DNA from 2 places in the Bacillus sp. FJAT-42376 genome. Region 1 is predicted to be linked to the other one. Evidence: riboswitches for the same ligand, from Rfam matches in the RefSeq annotation. Region 1 holds a riboswitch; the other holds the start of a gene.
The links. Region 1 has a riboswitch for S-adenosylmethionine ahead of CEF21_RS08795 (methionine biosynthesis PLP-dependent protein). Riboswitches for the same ligand answer to the same signal wherever they lie in the genome.

Region 1 (4,212 bases):
CTTTATAGGTTGCACACGAAAAAAGGTTTTCAATCAAAGAAAAACAGACAGCGTGTCGCTGTCTGTTATGTACGGCTCTTAATCATCGTCACATGGGGGATGCCGGCGTCCATAAAAACTCCGGAACGGACATCATACCCAAGCTTTTCGTAAAAAGGTATGGCTTGCGTCTGGGCATTCAGTTTGAATTTCTCAATGTTGGGAGCAGCAACAATTTCAAGCTCCTTCATAATCAGACTGCCTGCGCCTTTTCCTCGGTGGGAAGGGAGGATGCAGATGCGTTCAAGCTTGCCGTATCCGTCTACTTCACGAATTCTGCCTGTGCCGACCGGCTCGCTTTCGTCGTATAGAACGACATGGACCGATGTTTCTTCATTTTCGTCCACTTCTTCCTCTGCAGGCACTTGCTGTTCTTCTACAAATACCTTCATCCGGATTGAGAAGGCATCCTGCATTTCTTTTTCCGTTTGGACAACTTTTGCGTGCATTAGAGTTCTCCTTTTTCAAGGATAAACGTTTCATAAACCGTCCAGGCACCGTTTTCAAGCTGGTACAGCAGATGGAAACGGTCAATCAGTTCGATGTGATGATTTTCCTGCATTTTCAGCTGTCCTAAAACATCCGCCATCTCCGCATCGGAAAGCTTTTGGCCAATCGTAATGTGAGGGACAAAAGAATACTCAGGCTTGGAATCAAGGGAACCGGAATGCAGCGCGGCGTGAAGGTCCATCAGTTCATCTGTTGGCTCTACCTTCAGGTAAATAACATTGTTAACCGGTGAAAAAGAACTGATTTTCTGCACTTCCAGCTTAATCGGACTGTGGCCGTTGGCAAGAGATCGTAGTTCTTTGGAAATCGCCTTAATTTCTTCATCCGACGCTTCAAACGGAGCCTTAAGCGTCAAATGCGGCGGAATGAGTGCATAGTGAGGGTCATAGCGTTTTCGATAGGAATTCGCCAGATCTTGAAGTTTTTTAGCCGGGAATAAGACAATTCCATATTTCATTTAGGTTCCCTCCAGTAGTAAGGATGATTTAATTAAAACATGGCTTTAAGCGCCTTTGGAAGCAAAGGCTGCCAATGTGTCCATGTGTGGTCCCCATCAAATTCTTCATATGTGTAGGGAAATCCTTTTTTTTCGATCGCTTTTTGCAATAAGCGATTGGGTTCGATGAAATTCTCCACCTTGCCCGCAGTCGTTTTGACTTCTGTTTCTTTTTTGCCGATCTGATGATAGATGGTCATATCAGCACTTGCAGCTGCCTCGGCCGCCTTGAGCACTTGATCATCTACATAAGGTGACTGCATAATTATTTTACCAAATATACTCGGATAGTCGAGGGCTGTCATAAAACCAATGGTCGCTGCGAGAGAATCCCCGATCAGCGCCCGCCCCTGTCCAACCTGGTAAGTTGGAAACTCTCTGTCTAGAAAAGGGACAAGTTCATGGGCAAGAAAGCGTTTATAGGCAGAGAACTTTTCTCCGTCCGGATGGTACTTAGCCCGCCGGTCCTGAACATTCTGATATGGAATTCCGACAATGATCAGGTTTTCCGCATCGCCGTTTTCAAGCAGTGCTTCATATTGCCGGGCAATGCGCCCGAGCCTGAAATAATCCTGTCCATCCTGCGCAATGAGCAAGCTGTATTTATACAGCGGGGAGTAGTTTTTCGGCAAGTATGTAAGGACAGTCAATTCTTCGTTCAATGCTTCTGAGAAAAAAGACGATTCTTTAACGACTCCAGTTTGCTTCTCCACAGTTAAATCCTCCAGATGAATAGATTGATCATGATTAGAATCCGATTCTGCGCCTGGCTCCGGCCGTTTGCTTCTTTGGGGCTGCAGGACAGGACGCCGCGCTTTTAGCAGAACTTCTATACTAGAAGCGCCCTGCGCATTTGGAATATGACGGATAAGATGTTTGTACTAAGTTTTTGCGTCTAGCTCCGGCCGCTAGCCGTTCGGCCGCTTCGCTTCTTCTGTCAGGGCAAAAAGCGCCCTTCTGTCAGAAGCTCCACCGTCTTTCACGGCTGGGCAAGCGCCCTACGCTTTAGGAGTATAACGGATAAGTGTTTGTACTAAGTTTTTGCGTCTAGCTCCGGCGCCTAGCCCCTCGAGGTCATAAGCCACTCAACCTGCGAAAGGAAAAACGCCTTTCTCCGGCTGATTGTCTTATGCTTGTCGGGGGCCTGCAGGAGGCAGGTCAGTTCTGCGTTGCGGCAGGACGCCGCGCACTTAGCAGAACATCCTTCCTAAAAGCGCCTCCGCTTTAGGAGTATAACGGATAAGATGTTTGTACTGAGTTTTTGCGTCTAGCTCCGGGCGCTAGCCGTTCGGCCGCTTCGCTTCTTCTGTCAGGGCAAAAAGCGCCCTTCGGTCAGAAGCTCCACCGTCTCTCACGGCTGGGCAAGCGCCCTCCGCTTTTAATTTGTATTCGCTTCCACTTATTTTATCATGATTCGGCAAAAAATGCTGTTGCGGAGAAAATGGGGAAAGTTTGCATGAAAGGCTTGTCAAATTCATAGAATTGCGTTAAGGTTATACAAAATTCATATATTTCCGATTATTTATTCTTATCCAGAGAGGTGGAGGGACTGGCCCTGCGAAACCTCAGCAACCGGCAGAACGCTTTATGCGTGCCAAGGTGCTAAATCCAGCAAGCGAGCTTGGGAGATGAGAAGAAGAACTGTTCAGCGACAAGCCTTCTTCTTATTTTAGAGGAAGGCTTTTTGAATTTCTATTTTTCAGAAACGAGGGTGTAAAAATGACAAAACATACAGAAACGATTCTGGCTCAAATTGGAAACCGCAGTGAACAGACCACGGGCGCTGTCAATCCTCCTATCTATTTAACGACTGCTTACCGGCACGCTGGCATTGGGGAATCGACCGGTTTTGATTACATCCGGACCGGCAATCCGACCCGTGCCATTGCCGAGAAAGCACTGGCTGACCTTGAAGGGGGAGATCAGGGCTTTGCTTTCAGCTCTGGAATGGGCGCGATCCAAACGATTATGGCCCTGTTTAAAACCGGAGATGATTTGATTGTTTCCTCCGATATTTATGGAGGAACGTACCGGCTGTTTGAACAGGAATGGCGGAAATACGGCTTAACTTTCCAATATGATACGTTTACTGACCTGGGGGATACAGAGGCCCGGATTCTGCCAAATACAAAAGCGATTTTTCTGGAGACACCGACGAATCCGCTTATGCAGGAGGCAGACATTGCAGCGGTGGCTGAAGTAGCGAAGCGCCATGGTTTGCTTTTGATCGTGGACAACACGTTCTACACACCGGTTATTCAGCAGCCGATTAAGAGCGGAGCGGACATTGTCATCCACAGTGCGACTAAATACCTCGGGGGACACAATGATCTCCTTGCCGGGATCGTGGTAGCGAAAGGGCAGGAGCTTTGTGCGGAACTCGCTTCCCATCATAATGCGATCGGCGCGGTTCTCGCACCGTTTGATTCGTGGCTATTGATCAGGGGGTTAAAAACGCTCGCGCTTCGGATGAGGCAGCATGAACAGAATGCAGCTGAAATAGCCGGATTCCTGGAAGAAGCCCCGGAGGTAACCGATGTGCTTTACCCGGGCCGGGGAGGCATGCTGTCGTTCCGGATCGCGAAAGAGGAATGGGTGAATCCTTTTTTGAAACAGTTGAAAACGATCACCTTCGCTGAAAGTTTAGGCGGGGTTGAGAGTTTAATGACGTATCCAGCCACTCAAACGCATATGGATATACCGGAAGAAATACGTACGGCAAACGGTGTCTGTAACCGGCTTCTGCGCTTCTCGGTCGGAATCGAGCACGCAGAAGATCTGATAGCCGATTTAAAGCAGGCATTCCAGGCTGTGAAGGAGGAGGAAAAAATTGAGCAATACTGATTGGTCCATCCAGACAAAGCTGCTGCACAATAGCCATAAGACAGATAAGGAAACGGGAGGGGTCAGTGTCCCCGTCCACTTATCATCCACCTTCCACCAGTCCGATTTTGATCAGTTCGGTAAATACGATTACGCACGCTCCGGGAACCCGACGAGAGAAGTGCTTGAAAATGCGATTGCCGACCTTGAGGGCGGTACGCGGGGATTTGCTTTTTCATCCGGAATGAGCGCAATCTCGACCGCATTCCTTTTGCTGTCAAAAGGGGATCATGTTCTGGTTACTGAGGACGTATACGGAGGAACGTACCGCATGGTCACAGAGG
Region 2 (4,212 bases), 2.0 Mb from region 1:
GCTGTTTCTTTTTGTGAAAAACATCAGAAGGAACCGAGAGAAAAACACTGGATGGGCGGCACTTATATCTTGTAAAAAAATAGTTACAGAAATTACCTCCTTATGTTAACATTTAATAAAAGTTTGTTAACATAAAGGGGGCCAAGTGATGGAGAATCAAAGGAATAAACTAAGAATGCTGATTTTGTGCGGGATGTTTGCGGCGATTACGGCTGTATTTGCCCAGATTGAAATTCCCCTTCCAATTGTTCCAATCAGCGGACAGACACTAGCGGTTGGAATAGCCGCGACCATTTTAGGGAGCAGGTATGGTGCACTGGCTATGATCGTTTATGCAGGACTTGGTGCTGCAGGCCTTCCGGTTTTTGCGGAGGCCAAAGGCGGTCTGCATATTTTGGCGGGTCCTACAGGAGGGTATATTATTGGCTTTATTGCCGCGGCATTTATAACAGGATTCGTGCTTGAGAAAACAAAATTCTCACTTCCCTGGGCTCTTTTGGCAAATGTCATTGGAATGATTGTAACACTGGGGTTTGGAACGGTCTGGCTGAAAATTGTCCTCGGTCTTTCTTGGACTCAAGCGCTGGCAGCCGGGGTCTGGCCGTTTATAGCAGTCGGCTTGATTAAAGCTGCACTTGCCAGCTGGATCGGTATTTCGGTCAGAAGAAGACTTGTTCAGGCAAAACTGCTTAAACAATATTTTCATGCCGCTTAAAAAGATGCCTCGAAGCTCTTCCTTTCAACTGGATGGGCTTCTTTTTGTTTGGAAAAAAACCGAATGGTCTCCCGTACGATTAAATCCTGGTCATAATCCATGGATGCTACATGGTAGGAATTCGGCAAAGGAACCAGCATTTTTCTGTATGAGGGAATCATCTGGTAGATTTGGTGGGAACACACAGCCGGCACGACATGGTCTTCCGGGGAATAAAAAACGATGGCAGGACAGCTGACCTCCTTTAATTTTGCTTTCGCTTCGTTCATGGCCGTTTTTAATTCAGAAATGGCTTTCAGCGGAACCGTGTTATATGTGATTTCTTCTGCTGTCTGATCTTTTATATCCGGTTTTCCTTCCGTTATAAAGCCTGACTGCTCCGTAATATGCTGATAGGCCGGAACTTCAAGAGCGGCATTTATAAGAGCAATTCCATCCATTTCCCTGAATTTGCCTGCAAGCTTCAAGGTAAGACTTCCTCCCATGGATTGCCCGACGACAAAGACTTTAGAAAAGCGGCTTTTCATGCGTGAATAAGCTGTTTCCAAAGAACGATACCAATCCATCGCCGTGCAACTCTCCATTTCAGTCGGGCAGGTGCCGTGGCCGGAAAGTCTCGGAGCATATACAGAATATCCAAAGGATGCAAATTTTTCTCCCAGCGACTCCATGCTTTGCGGAGTTCCATTGAAGCCGTGGCATAAGAGAATACCTTGTTCAGAGCTTCCGGAGATGGAAAATGATTGAGCACCTGACATGACCCGTTTCAATTCTTTCATAAGCACGTTCCTCCTTTTATAAGTAAACAGACAAATAAAAAAACCTTCTCTGCACGGGCGGCTAAGAAAGTTTGCAAAACCATTTCTTATCGTCCAAAGCAGATTTGCTTTGCTGGTGGGAGCACCTTTCCAATCGGAGGTTGCTGTGAAGTCATAGAGCCAGTTCTCTCGTTCACTCTTGATAAATTTATTAATCCTATAAAATTACTTGGTTTTACAATCGTATCATGACGGATAAATGGTGTCAACATAGACTTGTACATGCCGGGCATATGGAATAAGCTATAATTATAAAAATGAACGGAGAATGGAAGTGGAACGATGACGAAGCTTGGGATCATCAGACATGGAATAACGGAATGGAACATGGAAGGAAGAGCACAGGGAAGCTCTGATATACCGCTTCATGCAAAAGGTCTGAAAGAAGCGGAGATGCTTGCCGACAGGCTAAAAGAAGAAAAATGGGACCTTTTATACTCAAGTCCTTTAATGCGTGCAAAACAAACGGCCGAGTTTATCAGTGAAAAACTGGGCGGATTAGAGATTATTACAGATGACAGAATCCGCGAAACAGGCGGAGGGCGGATTGAAGGAACGACAGAGGCAGAGCGGCTGGAAAAATGGGGGATTGGCTGGAGAGATCTTGACTTAGGCAGAGAACGCTCCGAAGATGTAGTGAAGAGAGGCCTTGAGTTCGCAGAGGATCTTGTGGAAAAGCATCCTGAAAAAAATATTTTAGTGGTTTCCCACGGTTCTTTCATCAGGCATTTGCTGCAGGCGCTTGTTCCAGCAGAGGAGGAATTGGAGGCTTTAAAAAACACTTCCATTACTCATCTTATTCTAGAGGACACAAAATGGTCGTGCGGTCTTTATAACTGTACAAAACATTTGAGTTTTGAAATAGAGTAAAAAAAGAAGCTGTCCAGAAAGCATTCGTGGAGGGGTCTCACCTGTTACGCCGGTCCCGCAGGAGTGTCGCTCTTTTGCTTCAATCAATCTGGATTAAACGGCAAATGTAAAAAGGGACACGCTTTGAATGCGTCTCCCTTTTTTGGTAAGTGAGACTTTTCAGACAGCCCCTTTTAATCTTTTATACATCACTTGATGAGGTCCAATTCCTTCTAATTCAAACACATTGCCGATTTTTTGCAGTCCCTGCTTCTGATAGTACTCTTCTACCGTTGTCCGTGCATTGCACCACCATAAATCTGCATTTCTTCCGGAGAGTACTTCCTCCGCTTTTTGAAGAAGTGAACTGCCTGCTTTCATGCTCCGGTATTCAGGAAGGGTTGCCATTCCTCTTAATCGGTACTGGGAAGAACCGGTTAAAAGAGGGAAAGCCTCCTCGTAAAAGGAAGCGATGCTGATGAGTGTTTCACCGATATAGCACCCGAGGTGAAAAGTGTTTTCTTTTTCGTCCGCCTCATAGCGGCATTCGCGGACTGGCTGGCCCGGTCTAAGAACCTTTTGACGGAGCGGAACGGTTTCCTCCGCTTTTATGAATACGATGTTCATGTAGTCACCTCCCTGGATTCGTTTAAAATGGATTGGATCAGTTCTTGTACGGATTGACTCCTGCTGAGCCGCGGGCTTTGACCGCACCATAAAGACATGAATTCTGCGTCGTTTTGTTCTAAGGCAGCTTTCCGGATTTTTTTTGTTGCTTCATTTTGCAGAGGATACGGTAGGATTCTTGTTTCATTTTCCATTTCGTAAATGAACTGATTTTTAATACCGCGGGCTTCTTTTCCGGAGAATGCTTTAGTGACGACGACCTGATCCTCCCGTGCGTTTAGAACGGCTTCTTTGTATGCAGGATGTGCGCTGCTTTCGTATGTTGTCAGAAATGCTGTTCCCATTTGAACCCCTTGAGCGCCAAGGCTCAATGCAGCCCGATATCCTCTTGCTTCCATAATTCCGCCTGCTGCAATCACCGGGACCCGGACAAAATCACAAATTTGCGGAACAAGGGACATCAGCCCTACCATGTGATGAATGGGAGGACCGGAAAATGTCCCTCTATGTCCGCCTGCTTCACTGCCTTGAGCAACAATTGCATCCATTCCCTGTTCTTCGAGAAGAATCGCCTCCATCACAGAAGTAGCGGTTCCAATGATAAAAGTTCCATTCTTTTTTAAATCGTGAACCGCTTCCTTTGAAGGCATCCCGAACGTAAATGAACAAACAGGGACCTTCTCCCGCAAAATGATTTCGAGCTGCTCTTCAAAAAAGTTTGTCTGTTCAGTGGATAAAGGAGGATTTTCCTGGACATCAAGTTCTTCACTAAGGGGGCGGAGTGCCTCAAACGCATTTTGGACTTCGCTTGGAGATGCATTTGTTTGCTCGGGAATAAACAGGTTGACAGAATAAGGAAGATCCGTTCTTTTTTTTACTTCTAAAATTAGGGCGGAGAGCTCTTCCGGCGGCATGTACCCGGCCCCGATTGAACCAAGGCAGCCGGTTCGCGACACGGCCAGTACGAGCCCGGCTTCTGTAATTCCCCCCGCCATTGGTGCCTGGATGATAGGGTGATGGATTCCGAGACGTTCAATTAAGGATCCAGTCATATTCATTCCTCCATTCTCCTGTGAAACTTAGACATGGAATAGCTGAAATCCTTCATTTAAAGGAAAAATAGAGGCTGCTTATCACAGCCTCTTACATTCTTTATCGATTTGTTGATCTCATTCCCCGTTCATCGTACCGTTCGCCTGCTGT

Region 2: linked by a shared signal. The riboswitch ahead of CEF21_RS20050 (alpha/beta hydrolase) and the one ahead of CEF21_RS08795 (methionine biosynthesis PLP-dependent protein) in region 1 are both predicted to bind S-adenosylmethionine.

Annotation. Positions count from the first base shown of each region.
Region 1 covers NZ_CP033906.1:1,734,683-1,738,894, forward strand. The annotation lists gene CEF21_RS08780 (GNAT family N-acetyltransferase) at 66-488, opposite strand; gene CEF21_RS08785 (YjcG family protein) at 488-1,006, opposite strand; gene CEF21_RS08790 (alpha/beta hydrolase) at 1,039-1,758, opposite strand; SAM riboswitch class I at 2,571-2,680, shown strand; gene CEF21_RS08795 (methionine biosynthesis PLP-dependent protein) at 2,765-3,889, shown strand; gene metC (cystathionine beta-lyase) at 3,876-4,212, shown strand, end outside.
Region 2 covers NZ_CP033906.1:3,979,403-3,983,614, reverse strand. The annotation lists gene CEF21_RS20060 (VOC family protein) at 1-75, shown strand, start outside; gene CEF21_RS20055 (biotin transporter BioY) at 149-715, shown strand; gene CEF21_RS20050 (alpha/beta hydrolase) at 712-1,494, opposite strand; SAM riboswitch class I at 1,578-1,682, opposite strand; gene CEF21_RS20045 (histidine phosphatase family protein) at 1,816-2,403, shown strand; gene CEF21_RS20040 (GNAT family N-acetyltransferase) at 2,563-3,009, opposite strand; gene CEF21_RS20035 (NAD(P)H-dependent flavin oxidoreductase) at 3,006-4,067, opposite strand; gene CEF21_RS20030 (aldo/keto reductase) at 4,162-4,212, opposite strand, start outside.